Regions from separate parts of the Acidovorax sp. GW821-FHT11A03 genome, predicted to be linked through region 1. Evidence: riboswitches for the same ligand, from Rfam matches in the RefSeq annotation. Region 1 holds a riboswitch; the other holds the start of a gene.
What was found. Region 1 has a riboswitch for S-adenosylhomocysteine ahead of metH (methionine synthase). Riboswitches for the same ligand answer to the same signal wherever they lie in the genome.
Positions count from the first base shown of each region.

Region 1 (8,562 bases):
CTTCATCACGCGCGCGCTTTTCACCACCTGGGGCAGGAACATCTTGCCGGCGCCGAACAAATCGCCCACCACGTTCATGCCGTCCATGAGCGGGCCCTCGATCACGTGCAGCGGACGGCCGCCCCTGGCCAGGATCTCGCGGTAGGCCTCTTCGGTGTCCTCGGTGATGAAGTCGGTGATGCCGTGCACCAGCGCATGCGACAGGCGCTCGCCCACGGTCTTGGGGTGCTCGGGCGTGCCGCGCCATTCGAGTTTCTTGCTCTCGTCCTTGGCGCCGCTCTTGGCGGTTTCGGCGATCTCGACCAGGCGCTCGCCGGCGTCGGGGCGGCGGTTGAGCACCACGTCTTCCACGCGCTCGCGCAGCACGGGCTCGAGGTCGTCATACACACCCACCATGCCGGCATTGACGATGCCCATGTCCATGCCCGCCTTGATGGCGTGGTACAGGAACACGGTGTGGATGGCCTCGCGCACGGGGTCGTTGCCCCGGAAGCTGAACGACACGTTCGACACGCCGCCCGAGACCTTGGCGCCCGGCAGGTTCTGCTTGATCCAGCGCACGGCCTCGATGAAATCGACGGCGTAGTTGTTGTGCTCTTCGATGCCGGTGGCCACGGCGAAGATGTTGGGGTCGAAGATGATGTCTTCGGGCGGGAAGCCCACTTCATCGACCAGGATGCGGTAGGCGCGTTCGCAGATTTCGATCTTGCGTTCGTAGGTGTCGGCCTGGCCTTTTTCGTCAAACGCCATGACCACCGCAGCGGCGCCGTAGCGGCGCACCAGGCGCGCCTCGTGCTTGAACTTGTCCACGCCCTCCTTCATGGAGATGGAGTTGACGATGCCCTTGCCTTGCACGCAACGCAGGCCGGCTTCGATCACCTCCCACTTGGAGCTGTCCACCATGATGGGCACGCGCGCGATGTCGGGCTCGGACGCGATGAGCTGCAGAAAGCGCACCATGGCGGCCTTGCTGTCGAGCATGGCCTCGTCCATGTTGATGTCGATGACCTGGGCGCCGTTCTCCACCTGCTGGCGCGCCACGGCCAGGGCCTCTTCGTACTGGCCGTTCAAAATCATGCGCGCGAACGCCTTGGAGCCGGTGACGTTGGTGCGCTCGCCGATGTTGACGAACAGCGTGCCCTCGCCAATGGAGACAGGCTCCAGGCCGGACAACTTCATGGGGGGGACGGACAAATCTGACATAAGGCTCACCTGCGCGGCACAAGGGGGTTCAGGTGAGCGTCGTTGTCAATGTACTGAGGGATGCGCGGCCCAAGCCTGACGAGCCGCCATGCCCCACCAGGGCACGGCAAGCCGCTGCAACGCTCCTTGGACCAGGGGCCGATTGTAGTTGGCCCGCCCGCGGTCAGCGCATCTGGCGGCGCTGGCCCAGCGCGGCCAGCAGCACCAGGCCGGCGAGCAGCCACAGCGCCCATTCCGACAGGGACGGAATCGCGCTCGGGGCCGCCGCGATGGTGTCGGTGTCGGTGGCGCTGTTGTTGCCGGGGTTGGGGTCGGTCACGCCACCTGGTGCCGCGACGGTCGCGGTGTTGACCAGTGTCCCCGTCGCCGACGCGCCTACCGTGGCGCTGACGGTGTAGGTCACCGATCCGCCCGCGGGCAGGTTGACGGTGTCGTTGATGCTGCCACTGCCCGCCGCCGTGCAGGTGCCGCCGCCCGCGCCCACGCAGGTCCAGGTGCCGGTCAGCACCGCGGGCAGGGTGTCCGCCACCGTTGCCCCAGCGACGCCGGAGGGCCCGGCATTGCTCGCGGTGATGGTGTAGGTCACCGAGCCGCCCGGGGTGGCCGTGGTCACGCCGTCCGTCTTGGTGATGGCCAGATCCGCCTGCGGCGTGACGGTGTCGGTGTCGGTGGCGCTGTTGTTGGCCGGGTTGGGGTCGGTCACCCCGCCCGGCGCCGTCACCGTCGCCGTGTTGACCAGCGTTCCCGTGGCCGCCGCACTCACCGTCGCGCTGACGGTGTAGGTCACCGAGCCGCCCGCGGGCAGGTTGACGGTGTCGCTGATATTGCCGCTGCCCGCCGCCGTGCAGGTGCCTCCGCCCGCGCCGACGCAGGTCCAGGTGCCCGTGAGGGCGGCGGGGAAGGTGTCCACCACGCCCGCGCCTGCGGCGTTCGATGGGCCGGCGTTGCTGGCGGTGATGGTGTAGGTGACCGAGCCGCCCGGAACGGCCGTGGTCACACCATCCGTCTTGGTGATGGCCAGGTCGGCTTGCGACGCGAGGGTGTCGGTGTCGGTGGCGCTGTTGTTGGCGGGGTTGGGATCGGTCACCCCGCCCGGCGCTGTCACCGTCGCCGTGTTGACCAGCGTTCCGGTCGCCGAACCGCTGATCGTGGCGCTCACCGTGTAGGTGACCGATCCCCCCGCGGGCAGGTTGACGATGTCGTTGATGTTGCCGCTGCCCGCCGCCGTGCAGGTGCCTCCGCCCGCGCCGACGCAGGTCCAGGTGCCGGTGAGCGCGGCAGGGAAGGTATCGAGCACCGCGGCCCCCGACGCATTGGACGGCCCCGCGTTGCTGGCGGTGATGGTGTACGTCACCGATCCGCCCGGAACGGCCGTGGTCACGCCATCGGTCTTGGTGATGGACAGATCCGCCTGTGGCGTGAGCGTGTCGGAGTCGGTGGCGCTGTTGTTGGCTGGGTTGGGGTCGTTCACGGCAGACGTCACCGTCGCGGTGTTGGTCAGCGTGCCCGTCGCAGACGCATTGATCACGGCGCTCACCGTGTAAGTCACCGAGCCGCCCGCGGGCAGATTGACGCCATCGTTGATGTTGCCGCTGCCCGCCGCCGTGCAGGTTCCGCCGCCCGCGCCCACGCAGGTCCAGGTGCCGGTGAGCACGGCCGGAAAAGTGTCCGCCACCGTGGCACCGACGGCGGGGTCCGGCCCTGCATTGCTGGCGGTGATGGTGTAGGTCACCGATCCGCCCGGCGTGGCCGTGGTCACTCCATCGGTCTTTGTGATGGAAAGGTCCGCGTCTTGGGCATGCGCTGCGGTCGCGGCCACCATGGCCAACAAGAACGCAGTGAGCCACAGCAATGCACGTTGGCGCATGGTGAAGTCCCGATTTGGAGTGGAAGGGTGGCCAAAGTGTAACGCCACGTTTCCATCTGGAACGTTCATGCGCGTCGGCGCGCGCTGACGGCGCGTCCCGCGCTGGACGCGGTCGAATCGCCCTTAACGCACCGGCAGAAACTGCAGGAAAGTCCCGCCCACGATGCCCTGCACGTAGCTGATGGCAGCGCGGCGGTACTTTTCGGTGGTCAGGGCGGCCAGCAGGTCGAGCCGCGCGATGACCTTGCCGAACTCGCGCTCGAAGCTCAGGTTGCGGCCCTGGGGCCCGATTTCGTCGGCCAGCAGCAGCGGCTGGCCCTGGGCATTGCGGCGCTGGGCCAGCAGCCACACGGCGCTTTCCACATTGCGCGCGGCGTTGTAGAGGTGCTGGGCATCCACACCGTCGAGCAAGAAGAACTCGGTCTTGCCGCCATGGGCCGTGATGATCATGTCGGCCGTCGCATGGATGAACGCCGCCACGCGGTCTCCCGCAAACTCCGGCGCCAGCGCAAAGCCCATCGCGGCGATGTCACGACGCCCCTGCAGTGGCGCCCAGGGCTGGCGCTGCAGGATGGCCGTGCGCACCTGCTCGGCGGCGTGCTCGCGGCTGGTGGTGCTGGTCTTGCGCCATTCGGCGGGGTTGCGGCGGTAGAGCTTGTCCATGAGGCGGAACAAGCCCTCCAGGTTCTCCTGCATGGCCAGCGTGGCCAGGCGGTTCATGTCGGACTGGGCCAGCTCACCGGGCGCGGCGGATGCGCCCTTGACCTCGCCGCGCTGCGTGGGCGCGTTGCCCGCGCAGCCCGCGAGCACGGCGCACAGCAGCGCACAGGACGACATCCACAGGATAGAAAAGAACGGCCCACGCATGGGGGCCGATTATCGGGCGCAGTGCGGGCCTCGCACAGTCGGTTGACACTGTTTGAAGATCTCAGGCCGCTGCAGTGCATCGAACGGGCGAACCCGCGCCACACCCCCCGTTGGCGTCAGCTGCGGCCTGCGCTGTCAGGGTTGGGGATGCCCGCCATCGGGCATTCCTCGGTGCCTACCATGGGCCGCGTGATGGCTTCCACGGCCTTGCGGGTGCCTTCGGGGTCATTCACCCAGCGGGTGTAGAAGTCATACGGGCAGGCGGCCACGCCCTGGTCCCCGTCGCGGGAGTTGATCATGCCGGTGTAGCCCCGGTGCAGCAGCTTGAAGAGGTGGTTTTCTGACTGCCCGTTCCTGCGGAAGTCGCGGATCAGGCTTTTTGACAACGCTGCGTACTGCACCCCGTATTCCTCCTCGCCGCATTCACCGAGCGTTCGGCCATCAAAGCCAATCAGCGCGCTGTGTCCAAAGTAGCTGTACACGCCGTCGAACCCGGCGGCATTGGCCACGGCCACGTAGGTGTTGTTGGCAAAGGCCATGGCCTTGCTCATCAGAATCTGTTGCTCTTTGGCGGGGTACATGTAGCCCTGGCACCGCACGATGAGCTCAGCGCCCTTCATGGCGCAGTCGCGCCAGATCTCGGGGTAGTTGCCGTCGTCGCAGATGATGAGGCTGATCTTCAGGCCCTTGGGGCCTTCGCTCACGTACGTGGTGTCCCCCGGGTACCAGCCTTCGATGGGGGTCCAGGGCATGATCTTGCGGTACTTCTGCACGATCTCGCCCTGGTCGTTCATCAGGATCAAGGTGTTGTACGGCACCTTGTGCGGGTGCTTCTCATGGCGCTCGCCGGTGAGCGAGAAGACGCCCCACACCTTGGCCTTGCGGCAGGCGGCGGCGAAGATCTCGGTCTCCTCGCCGGGGATGGTGGCCGCCGTGTCCATCATCTCCTGGGCGTCGTACATGATGCCGTGGGTGCTGTACTCCGGGAAGATCACCAGGTCCATCCCGGGCAGGCCGGTCTTCATGCCCACCAGCATGTCCGCGATCTTGCGCGCGTTGTCCAGCACCTCGGCCTTGCTGTGCAGGCGTGGCATCTTGTAGTTGACCACCGCCACGCCAACGGTGTCCTTGCTGCTGGAGATATCGCCGTGAATCATGGTGAAGCATCCCCAATCAATGAGAAATCATCCAGGGCCGTTTGCCCGGAAACGCCTTGGCGCCGCTGGGCGCCGTGACCGTGGCCTTGCGGCTTTGCGACGACGAACAGCAACCACAGCCTGCGGGGTGCTTGAGGCGGGCGTAGTCGCCCGAGCGCTGCGGCTCGTGCCGCGCGCGCTCGTTGGTGGCGATGGCGCTGCGTGCGGACGCACTCATGAGCGCCAGGCGCGGTGCGGTGGCAAACACGCGCGGCGATGCGGCGCCGCAGTCCGGGCAGGCGGCGGGTTCGTTGCGGTCGGCCAGCAGGCGGAAGGCATCAAAACCGCCACACTGGGCACAGGCGTAGTCGTAGGTGGGCATGGCGGGTTCTTTCTGGCGAAGGCGCCCCGTGGGTCAGGCCAGATCGGGCGACAGCGGCATGGCCACCGAGCCATCCAGGTGCTGGACCGGCCCTGCGGCGCTGGGGTTGATGTCAAAGTCAAAGATCTGCGTGGGCAGCCACAGCGTGGCGCAGGCGTTGGGCACATCCACCACACCGCTGATATGGCCCTGCACGGGCGCCGTGCCCAGAATGGAATAGGCCTGCGCGCCCGAGTAGCCGAACTTCTTGAGGTACTCGATGGCGTTCAGGCAGGCCTGGCGGTAGGCCACGTTCACATCCAGGTAGTACTGCTTGCCGCTTTCGTCCACGCTGATGCCTTCAAAGATCAGGTAGTCGTTGTAGGTGGGCGTGATGGGGCTGGGCTTGAAGATGGGGTTCTTGATGCCGTACTTGGCCATGCCGCCCTTGATGAGCGTGACCTTCATGTGCACCCAGCCCGCCATCTCGATGGCGCCGCAGAAGGTGATTTCGCCATCGCCCTGGCTGAAGTGCAGGTCGCCCACCGACAGCCCGGCACCGTCCACATACACCGGGAAGAACACCTTGGCGCCGCGCGACAAGTCCTTGATGTCGCAGTTGCCCCCATGCTCGCGCGGGGGCACCGTGCGGGCGCCTTCGGCAGCCGCCTTGGCCTTGGCCTCTCCAGTCAGGCGACCCATGTGCGCGGTGCCCGCCGAGGGTGGGTTGGCCAGCCCGGCCGTGGGGTCCGAGTCGATCAGGGTCTGCTCACGGGCGTTCCACTGTTCCAGCATCTTGCGGTCGGGCAGGCAGCCGATCAGGCCGGGGTGGATGAGGCCGGCGTACTTCACACCCGGCACATGGCGCGAGCTGGTGAACATCCCATGAAAGTCCCAGATGGACTTTTGCGCCTGGGGAAAGTGCTCGGTCAGAAAACCGCCGCCATTTTTCTTGCTGAAGAAACCGTTGAAGCCCCACAGGCTGTCCTGCTTGGCGCCAATGTCCAGCAGGTCCACCACCAGCAGGTCGCCCGGCTCGGCGCCCTTCACGCCTACGGGGCCGCTGAGGTAGTGCACCGTGGTCAGGTCGATGTCGCGCACGTCGTCGGCGCTGTCATTGTTCTTGATGAAACCGCCGGTCCAGTCGAACGTCTCCAGCACGAACTCATCGCCAGGGTTGACCCAGCAGGCCATGGGGATGTCGGGGTGCCAGCGGTTGTGGATGTTCTCGTTCTCGGTGGGCGACTTGCTCAGATCGACCTTGATCAGGGTTTCAGCCATGGCGTGCTCCTTGGAAGGGGTGGGTGATGAAAGGGGTTGAAGGCAGGACGTTGCGCTGACGCAGCTGCGAACTTCGTCAAACAGACAGATAGGCTTTGATGCGCTGCTGGTCGGTGTCAGCGCGTGCCGTCTCATGCACCAGACGGCCGCCTTCGATGACGAACAGCCGGTCGGCCACGTCCATGGCGAATGACAGCACCTGCTCGCTCACCACGATGGTGATCTGGCGCAGCTTGCGGATCTCGTTGAGCGCCTTGGCGATGTCCTTGATGATCGAGGGCTGGATGCCCTCGGTGGGCTCGTCGAGCAGCAGCACCTTGGGGTCGGTGACCAGCGCGCGGGCAATGGCCAGCTGCTGCTGCTGCCCGCCCGACAGGTTGCCGCCCTTGCGGCGGCGCATGTCCCACAGCACGGGGAACAGCGCGTAGATGTCTTCGGGAATCTGTCGCGTCTTGGAGTTTTCCAGCCCGGTCTCGATGTTCTCTTGCACAGTGAGGGTCGGGAAGATCATGCGGCCTTGCGGCACATAGGCGATGCCCTTGGCCACGCGGCGAAAGCTCTCGTCTTTGGTCACGTCCTGGCCTGCCACGGTGATCTGGCCGCTCTTGACGGGCATCACGCCCATGAGGCTCTTGAACAGCGTGGTTTTGCCCATGCCATTGCGGCCCATGATGGCCACGGTTTCGTTCTCCCGGCCCTCGAACGAGATGCCGTGCAGTGCCTCGCTCTGGCCGTAGGCCACAAACAGATCCTTGACTTCCAGCATGCTGCGCTCCTGTGGGGGTTCGGTGGGCGGGTGGCGAGGTCAATGACCGAGGTACACGTCGATGACCTTGGGGTCCGCCTGCACCTTCTCCATGGGGCCTTCGGCCAGGATCTTTCCCTGGTGCATCACGGTGACTTTGTGGGCAATGCGCTTGACGAACTCCATGTCGTGCTCAATGACGATCACCGCGCGGTTCTTGCAGATGCGCTGCAGCAGCTCGGCCGTCAGCTCACGCTCGCGGGCGCTCATGCCGGCGATGGGCTCGTCCAGCATCAGCAGCTCGGGCTCCTGCATCAGCAGCATGCCGATCTCCAGCCACTGCTTTTGCCCGTGGCTGAGCAGGCCCGCCTCGGTGTCGAGCTTGTCGCCCAGGCCGATGTCTTCGGCCACCACCTGCACACGCGCCTTGACTTCGTCGGTGCACTTGAACGCCAGCGCGCCCAGCACCGAGCGGCCCGCGGGGTAGGACACCTCCAGGTTCTGGAAGACCGACAGGTTCTCGTAGATGGAGGGTGTCTGGAACTTGCGCCCGATGCCCAGCCGCACGCGCTTGTGCTCGGCCATGCGGGTGAGTTCTTCGTTCTTGAACTTGATGCTGCCCCCCGTGGCGCGCGTCTTGCCGCAGATCAGGTCCAGCAGCGTCGTCTTGCCCGCTCCGTTGGGACCGATGATCACGCGCAGCTCGTTCTTGTCGATGTACAGCGTGAGGTCGTCGATGGCCTTGAAGCCGTCGAACGACACGGTCAGGTCTTCAATGGCCAGCGCGAAGTCGGTGTTGCTCATGAGGGGTGCTCCGGTGGTTTCAGACGCCCTGGCGGCTCACGCCGTCAGGCAGCGTGGCAGACGGTACGGGCGACGATGCCGCCGCTGGCCCAGCATCGGCGGGTGGGCGGGCTGCGGGTGCCCGGCCTTGGGCGGACGCCTGGCGCAACGCTTCGCGGCGGCCCTTCCACCAGGGCACCACATGGCTCTCCCACAGGCCCGCCAGGCCCATGGGGAAGGCCATGGTCACGCCGATGAAAAGCCCGGCCATGAGGAACAGCCACAACTCGGGAAAGCTCTCCGAGAAATACGTCTTGCC
Region 1 covers NZ_JBXASG010000009.1:228,946-237,507, forward strand. Annotated here, with positions in the region: gene metH (methionine synthase) at 1-1,179, opposite strand, end outside; S-adenosyl-L-homocysteine riboswitch at 1,231-1,337, opposite strand; gene AC1RVY_RS22370 (IPTL-CTERM sorting domain-containing protein) at 1,367-3,070, opposite strand; gene AC1RVY_RS22375 (hypothetical protein) at 3,194-3,907, opposite strand; gene AC1RVY_RS22380 (aliphatic amidase) at 4,054-5,094, opposite strand; gene AC1RVY_RS22385 (FmdB family zinc ribbon protein) at 5,111-5,455, opposite strand; gene fmdA (formamidase) at 5,489-6,715, opposite strand; gene urtE (urea ABC transporter ATP-binding subunit UrtE) at 6,792-7,481, opposite strand; gene urtD (urea ABC transporter ATP-binding protein UrtD) at 7,521-8,264, opposite strand; gene urtC (urea ABC transporter permease subunit UrtC) at 8,284-8,562, opposite strand, start outside.

Region 2 (8,562 bases), on a different contig from region 1:
CGGCAGGCCGGTGAACTGCAGATTGGCGCCGTCGGTGATGGTGTCCCCGAGCTGCACGCCGCCGTGGGTGGTGAAGCCGATGATGTCGCCCGCGTAGGCTTCTTCCACCGCCTCGCGGCGCTGGCTCATGAAGGTCACCACGCTGGTGGGGCGCAGTTCCTTGGCGGTGCGCTGCACCTTGAGCTTCATGCCCGGCATGTACTTGCCCGAGGCCACGCGCACGAAGGCGATGCGGTCGCGGTGGTTGGCGTCCATGTTGGCCTGCACCTTGAAGACCACGCCGGCGAAGCCCTCGTCCTCGGGCTGGATGGTCTTGACCACGGGCTGCTTGTTGACCTCGAGCGTGCTCACGCGCGGGCCGGGCGGCGGGGCCATGTCCACCAGGGCGTCGAGCACTTCCATCACCCCGAAGTTGTTCACCCCCGAGCCGAAGAACACGGGCGTGAGCTTGCCGGCCAGGAAGGCCTCGTGGTCCCAGGCGGGCGATGCGCCCACGGCCAGTTCCATGCTCTCCAGCGCCGCATCGAACTCGGCGCCGAAGCGCGCACGCAGCGTGGCCTCGTCGGACAGCGGGATGGCCTCGAAGTCCTGCGGGCGGCGCTCGCTGCCGGACTCGAACACCGTCATCGTCTGGGTGCGCAGGTTGATGATGCCGCCGAAGGCCTTGCCCTGGCCCACGGGCCAGGTCATGGGGCAGCAGGGCATGCCCAGTTCGCGCTCGACCTCGTCCATGATGTCCAGCGGGTCGCGCACCTCGCGGTCCATCTTGTTCACGAAGGTGATGATGGGCGTGTCGCGCTGGCGGCAAACCTCGATCAGGCGGCGTGTCTGCGCTTCCACGCCGTTGGCCGCGTCGATCACCATCAGCGCCGAATCGACGGCGGTGAGCACGCGGTAGGTGTCTTCCGAGAAGTCCTTGTGGCCGGGCGTGTCGAGCAGGTTGATCACGTGTTCGCGGTACAGCATCTGCATCACCGACGAGGCCACCGAGATGCCGCGCTGCTTTTCGATCTCCATCCAGTCCGAGGTGGCATGGCGGCTGGCCTTGCGGCCCTTGACGGCACCGGCGATCTGGATCGCGCCCGAGAACAGCAGCAGCTTTTCCGTCAGCGTCGTCTTACCGGCGTCGGGGTGGGAAATGATGGCAAAGGTGCGGCGGCGCCGGGTTTCTGAGGCGTAGGACACAGGGGGGTTCCAGAAGGGGGTCAGGGCGCGCTGCGGCAGGACTCTGCGGCAGTCGGCGCGGCAGGCGCAGCGGCGCCCGGAAGCGGCGATTTTACCGGCGCCCGCTGCGAACCCTCTTCCGGCCGTTCTTCAACGCCCGTTTCCGTTCAGCTGGCCTGTGCCTGCGCCTGGGCGTGCCGGGCATACATCTTCTGCATGCCGCCCAGCCAGCGCTCGTAGTCCTGGCCCTTGTTGCGGAAATACTGGGCCACTTCGGGGTGGGGCAGCACCAGGAAGCGCCTGTCCTGCATGGCGGCCAGCACGTCGCCCGCCACCTGTTCGGGCGGCAGGATGCCGTCGTGCGAGGCCGAACCGCCATCGCCCGTCACCATGGCGGTCTGCACCGACTGCGGGCACAGGCAGGCCACACCCACGCCCTTGCGGCCGTAGGCGATGCGCAGCCACTCGGCGAAGGCCACGGCGGCATGCTTGGTGACGGCGTAGGGGGCGGACTCGACGATGGTCAGTAGCCCCGCCGCCGAGGCCGTGACGAGGAAGAAGCCCTCGCCGCGCTCCACCATCTCGGGCACCACGGCGCGTGCGGCCCACACGTGGGCCATGCCGTGGATGTTCCACATGGCGTCCCACAGTGGGTCCTCGAGTTCGATGCCGCCCGGGCGGCCCAGGATGCCGGCGTTGGAGATGTAGGCATCGACCCGGCCGTAGCGCTCGCGCGTGGTGGCCACCAGCGCCTGGATGTCGGCCTCCTTGGACACATCGCAGCGCACGGCCAGGCCACCGATCTCGTCGGCCACGGCCTGCGCGGGCGCGAGGTGCAGGTCGGCCACGACCACGGCGCGGGCGCCTTCCTGCGCAAAACGCCGCGCGATGCTGCGGCCGATGCCGCTGGCGCCGCCGGTGACGATGATGACCTTGTCCTTGGGGTCCATGCAGTGCTCCGTTGGTGTTTTTTGGTGAGGGCGCCAGTGTCGGGCGGCCCGCGGGGCAAGGCAGCCGCGCAGGTGACAGGGCTTCAGTCCGGCGCGCTGGCGGCCTGCACGATGGCGGCGCAGCACAGTTGCTCCACACCGTCGGCCCACTGCCGCATGGCGGCGGGATCGAGCTGCAGCAGCAGCGCATAGCGCCGCCCACCCCAGGCCGAGAGGTGCAACGCCTGCAGCAGTGCTTGCCCGGGCGGGCGGGGCAGGTCGGTGCAGGCGGCAATCACCCGGCCCCAGGCGGCGGCCAGCTCTTCGTGCACGCGGCGGTGGTGCCGGGGCTCGGCCATCTGCGCCTCCAGCGCCAGCATGTCGGGGTGGAAGGGCGGCAGCCCGGGCGCATCCACGCCGCCCACCAGGCGCACGAGATGGTGGATGCGCTGCGTCCATGGCAGGCCCTCGGGCTGCACGGCCTCGCGGTCGATGGCGGCGAGCAGGGCCTCGACGCAGTGGCGCACATAGCCCGACAGCAGCGCTGTCTTGTTGGGGAAATAGTCGTACAGCGTGCCGACGGAAATGCCGGTTTCCAGCGCCACGTTGCGCGTGGTGAGCTTGTCCCAGCCGTCGCGTTGCCAAATCCGAACAAAGGCGTCGTAGATGGCCTGCACCGTGAAGCGCGCCCGGGCCTGGCGGGGGCGCTTGAGCGGCCTGGGGGCCGCGCTGGAGCTGGCGGCAAGGGTCTTGCGCGGCGGGTTCACCGGTTTCCGAACCCACGCGGCGGCAGGGCGCCATACAGTGCCCTGAGTGTTTTTTCACCCTTGAAACGGAGACTTCCCATGACGCTGCTCACCCGCCTGTTGACCGACAGGAATGCATTGAATCACACCCGCACCGAGGAGCTCCCCCTTGCTCCACTGCAGCCCGGCGAGGCCCTGCTGCGCGTGGACCGCGTGGCGGTGACCACGAACAACATCACCTACGCCGCCTTTGGCGACGCGATGAAGTACTGGGACTTTTTCCCCACGGGCGAAGCGGGCTGGGGCCACATGCCCGTGTGGGGCTTTGCCGACGTGGTGGCCTCCGGCGTGCAGGGCGTGGCCGTGGGCGAGCGCTTCTACGGCTACTGGCCCATTGCGAGCCATGTGCGCATGGCGCCCGTGCGCGTGACGGCCCGGGGCTTCTACGACGGCGCGGAGCACCGCCAGTCGCTCACCTCGGCCTACAACCAGTACACGCGCACCAGCGCCGACCCGGCATACCGGGCGGGCGATGAAAACTACCAGATGCTGGTGCGGCCGCTGTTCATCACCTCGTTCATGCTGGCGGACTTCCTGCAGGACAACGGATTTTTCGGCGCGCGGCGGCTGCTGTTCTCCAGCGCATCGAGCAAGACGGCCTACGGCACCGCGTTCTGCCTGGAGGGGCCCGGGCAGATCGAGCGCGTGGGGCTCACCGCGCCGCGCAACAGTGCCTTCGTGCAGGGCCTGGGCTGCTACCAGCGCACGGTGGCGTATGGCGAGCTGGAGGCCCTGGATGCCGGTGTGCCCACGCTGTATGTCGATTTCTCGGGCGACGAGGATCTGCGCTCGCGCGTGCACCACCACCTGGGCGATGCCCTGGTGTACGACTGCTATGCGGGGTCGGCGCAGAACACGCACTTCCTGCGCGACACGGCCCTGCCGGGGCCCGCGCCCGTGTTCTATTTCGCGCCGGTGCAGATCAGGAAGCGCAATGCGGACTGGGGCCCCGAGGTGGTCAACCAGAAGTTCAATGCCGCCCAGCGCGCGTTCATCGACCGCGTCGGCAGCGCGCACCAGCCCTGGATGCGGGTGCGCGAACACCAGGGTTTCGCGGCGGCGCAGGCCCTGGTCGAGGACCTGCATGCGGGCCGCATCGATCCGCAGGAAGGCCACGTGGTAGTGCTGGCGCCGTAGCGCGGCCCAAGGCACCGAGGCGGGGCGCTCCCTCGCCTCCCGCACTTGCTTTTATAATCCGCCGATCCGAGGAGCGTTGCAGCGTCCCCAGCACTGGCGGGGCGTGAGGCTCGGAGTCATCTAGCAACGACGCTCATCCACTTCTCGTGTGGTGAGCCTTCCGTCTCATCCCCGCGCTGAATGTGGTCTTTCAAACATGCTTTGGAGCACACCATCATGAACGCACGCGTCAACGCCCCGGTCAACACCGACTGCATCATTGCCGACATCGGCCTGGCCGCCTGGGGCCGTAAAGAGATCCGCATCGCCGAAACGGAGATGCCCGGCCTGATGGCCATCCGCGAGGAATTCGCCGCCAAGCAGGCGCTCAAGGGCGCCCGCATCACCGGCAGCCTGCACATGACGATCCAGACCGCCGTGCTGATCGAGACGCTGCAGGCCCTGGGTGCCGAGGTGCGCTGGGCTTCGTGCAACATCTTCTCCACGCAGGACCACGCCGCTGCCGCGATTGCCGCCAGCGGCACGCCCGTGTTCGCCGTGAAGGGCGAGACCCTGGCCGAATACTGGGACTACACCCACCGCATTTTTGACTTCGGCCCCGCCGGCACCGAAGGCGAAGGCCCCAACCTGATCCTGGACGACGGCGGCGACGCCACGCTGCTGATGCACCTGGGCAAGCGCGCCGAAAAGGACGCATCGCTGATCGCCAACCCCACCAGCGAAGAAGAAACCTGCCTGTTCGCCTCCATCAAGGCCAAGCTGGCCGTGGACCCGACCTGGTACAGCCGCAAGAGCGCGCAGATCATCGGCGTGACCGAAGAGACCACGACCGGCGTGCACCGCTTGAAGGAAATGTCGGCCAAGGGCTCTCTGATGTTCCGCGCGATCAACGTGAACGACTCGGTGACCAAGAGCAAGTTCGACAACCTGTACGGCTGCCGCGAGTCGCTGGTGGACGGTATCAAGCGCGCCACCGACGTGATGATCGCCGGCAAGGTGGCCTGCGTGGCCGGCTACGGCGACGTGGGCAAGGGCTCTGCCCAGGCCCTGCGCGCCCTGAGCGCCCAGGTCTGGGTGACCGAGATCGACCCCATCAACGCCCTGCAGGCCGCGATGGAAGGCTACAAGGTCGTGACGATGGAATACGCCGCCGACAAGGCCGACATCTTCGTGACCACCACCGGCAACAAGGACGTGATCACCCACGACCACATGAAGGCCATGAAGGACCAGGCCATCGTCTGCAACATCGGCCACTTCGACAACGAGATCCAGGTCGCGACGCTCGAGCAGTACGAGTGGGAAGAGATCAAGCCCCAGGTGGACCACGTGATCTTCCCGGACGGCAAGCGCATCATCCTGCTGGCCAAGGGCCGCCTGGTGAACCTGGGCTGCGGCACGGGCCACCCGAGCTTCGTGATGTCGTCGAGCTTCGCCAACCAGACCATCGCCCAGATCGAGCTGTTCACCCACAGCGACTACTACGAGAACGGCAAGGTCTACGTGCTGCCCAAGCACCTCGACGAGAAGGTGGCGCGCCTGCACCTCAAGAAGGTGGGCGCGATGCTCACGGAACTTTCCGACGAGCAGGCCGCCTACATCGGTGTGCCCAAGCAAGGCCCGTACAAGCCCGACACGTACCGCTACTGATCGTGCGGGTGGCTGTTGATGCTCCTTTTTTGGGAGCGGCCAGCGCTTGTGGATAAAGCGGTAGAAGCCATTTTGGCTATGAAATCCATCGTCGATTGACGAGAGAGTGACGCATGCGCGCAGATGTTTTTTTGGTGGAGTCCGGCCATGCGGCCACGCGTTCGCAGGCACAGCGGCTGATTGCTGCAGGCGTCGAGTGGCGCCTGTCGCCGCTGGCGCCCTGGCAGAAGGTGGCCAAGAACGGCGATGACATCCCGTCCGTGGCCGAGGTGAAGCTGCTGGACGATGCCGAGGCCAAGTACATCTCGCGCGGCGGGCTCAAGCTGGAAGGCGCCTTGCGGGCCACGGGCCTGCCCGTGGCCGGGCTGCGCTGCCTGGACGTGGGGCAGAGCACCGGTGGGTTCACCGATTGCCTGTTGCAGCAGGGCGCGGCGCAGGTCGTCGGCGTGGACGTGGGCCACGGCCAGCTGCACGAGCGGCTGCGCAGCGATCTGCGGGTGGTGTGCGTCGAGGGCGTGAATGCGCGCTCGCTGACCGCCGAGGCGCTGCAGCGGGCGTGCGAGGACGCGCTCTCCGAAGCCGTCGATGTGGACGAGGACAACGAGACCCAGCCCGAGGCGCCCTACAGCTGGATGCGCAACGGCGGGCTGGTGGACGACGCCTACGATGACAGCGGCGACGCCAAGGACCAGGACATCGAAGCCTTCAAGTCCGAGCGTGCGCAGCGTGCCGAGGCGCGCGCGCTGGGCACGCTGCCCGTCCAGCGCCGGCGCCGCGCCGAATGCGCGGCCGTGGACACGACCCCGTTGTTCGACGTGGTGGTGGGCGACCTGTCCTTCATTTCGCTGACCCTGGTGCTGCCTGCCATCGCCGCATTTCTGCGGCCCGACGGCCACCTGCTCATGCTGGTCAAGCCGCAGTTCGAGCTGCAGCCCGGCCAGGTGGGCAAGGGCGGCATCGTGCGCGACGAGGCGCTGTACGCCGTGGTGGAAAAGCGCATCCGTGACTGCTGCGCCGAACTGGGCCTGGCGGTGCACGCCTGGCTGGACAGCCCGATCCAGGGCGGCGACGGCAACCGTGAATTTTTTGTTTATGCGAGGAGGGCCACATGATTGCTGCCAATGCCCAGGGCATCGGTTTCCCGGTGAGCTTCGAGTTTTTCCCGCCCAAGACGCCGGAGGGGGCCGACAAGCTGCGCACCGCGCGCCAGCAGCTGTATGCGCTGCACCCTGATTTCTGTTCGGTGACCTACGGCGCGGGCGGTTCCACGCAGGAGGGCACGTTTGGCACGGTGCGCGAAATCCTGGCCGAGGGGGTCGGCGCAGCCTCGCACTTCTCGTGCATTGGCGCCACGCGCCAGTCCGTGCGCGAGCAGCTTGCCATGCTCAAGGACATGGGCGTCAAGCGCCTGGTCGCGCTGCGCGGTGATCTGCCCAGCGGCTATGGCGCGGGCGGGGAGTTCCACTACGCCAGCGACCTGGTGGCCTTCATCCGTGCGGAGACCGGCCGGGACTTCCATATCGAGGTGGCGGCCTACCCCGAGGTCCACCCCCAGGCCAAGTCGCCCGAGGCGGACCTGAAGGCGTACATCGCCAAGGTGCAGGCCGGAGCGGACTCGGCGATCACCCAGTATTTCTACAACAGCGATGCGTACTTCCGCTTCGTGGAAGACACGCAGCGCCTGGGCGCCGATGTGCCCGTGGTGCCCGGCATCATGCCCATCGGAAGCTCCACCCAGTTGATGCGTTTCTCGGACGCCTGCGGCGCCGAGATTCCCCGCTGGATCCGGCTGCGCCTGCAGTCTTTCGGCGACGACACGGCGAGCATCAAGGCCTTTGGCCTGGATGTGGTGACCGACCTGTGCGACCGGTTGCGCAGTGCCGGCGTGCCGGCCCTGCACTTCTACACGATGAACCAGAGTGCCGCGACGCTGGAGATCTGTCGCCGGCTGGGGATCTGATGCGCCAGCCGCGCGGCGATGCCGCGGTGACGGGCCCGGTGGAGGGCCGCCGGGCCGCCCTGTGGTGGAAGGTGCTCGGGGTGGTCTGCTGCGGTGTTTCGGTGTGGGGCTGCTCGTCCTGGGGGCGTGCGCAGGGGCTGTCCGCCGAGGCCGACGCACTGGCCCCGCACCTGCTGAGCGTGCCGGGCGAGGCCATGCTGATCGACCCGCCGTCGCGCCCCGGTGGGCGGGAGGATGGCACCGAAAGCCCGCAGGCCCCGCAGCTGCGCCTGCCCGCCGACGAGGTGGGCCTGGCCTCCTGGTACGGCGCGAAGTTCCACAAGCGCCGCACGGCCAGCGGAGAGCCCTTCGACATGAAGGCGCTCACCGCGGCGCATCCCACCTTGCCGTTCGGCTCGCGCGTGTGCGTGCGCAGCCAGGCCACGGGCCGTTCGGTCGTGGTCCGCATCAACGACCGGGGCCCGCACACGGGCAACCGCGTGATCGACCTGAGCCGGGGGGCCGCCGAGGTGCTGGGGATGGTGGGCCTGGGGCTCAAACCCGTGGAGCTTTTTGCGCTGGACGAGGGCGAGCGGGACTGCCCCGCCCCCTGACTGCCGCCGTCAGCCGCCGTCAGCCGCCGGATTCGAGCGTGTGCGTGGCGTGCTTGTCTTGCGCCAGCAATTCCACCATCTGCGGCAGCGCGGTCTTCAGCGCCGCCTTCAGGGTGAAGGGCGGGTTGATCAGGAACATGCCGCTGGCCGGCAGGCCGGGGCGCTTGACGTCGCCCGCGGCGTTTTCAGTGAGCTTGCTGTTCTTGACCGTGAGCGTGGCATGCAGCCAGCCCTTGCCGGCCTTGGTGGCCAGCGTCTTGAGGCGGCGCGGCAGGTCGTGGGCTTCCGGGCGCGGGATGATGGGGTACCAGAACGCATAGGTG
Region 2 covers NZ_JBXASG010000005.1:56,643-65,204, forward strand. Annotated here, with positions in the region: gene AC1RVY_RS13505 (peptide chain release factor 3) at 1-1,185, opposite strand, end outside; gene AC1RVY_RS13510 (SDR family oxidoreductase) at 1,332-2,114, opposite strand; gene AC1RVY_RS13515 (TetR/AcrR family transcriptional regulator) at 2,198-2,860, opposite strand; gene AC1RVY_RS13520 (DUF2855 family protein) at 2,939-4,036, shown strand; S-adenosyl-L-homocysteine riboswitch at 4,099-4,178, shown strand; gene ahcY (adenosylhomocysteinase) at 4,253-5,686, shown strand; gene AC1RVY_RS13530 (TlyA family RNA methyltransferase) at 5,800-6,798, shown strand; gene metF (methylenetetrahydrofolate reductase [NAD(P)H]) at 6,795-7,646, shown strand; gene AC1RVY_RS13540 (septal ring lytic transglycosylase RlpA family protein) at 7,646-8,239, shown strand; gene AC1RVY_RS13545 (23S rRNA (adenine(2030)-N(6))-methyltransferase RlmJ) at 8,259-8,562, opposite strand, start outside.
Region 2: it holds a riboswitch for S-adenosylhomocysteine, as region 1 does, so the genes downstream of both, ahcY (adenosylhomocysteinase) here and metH (methionine synthase) in region 1, are expected to answer to the same signal.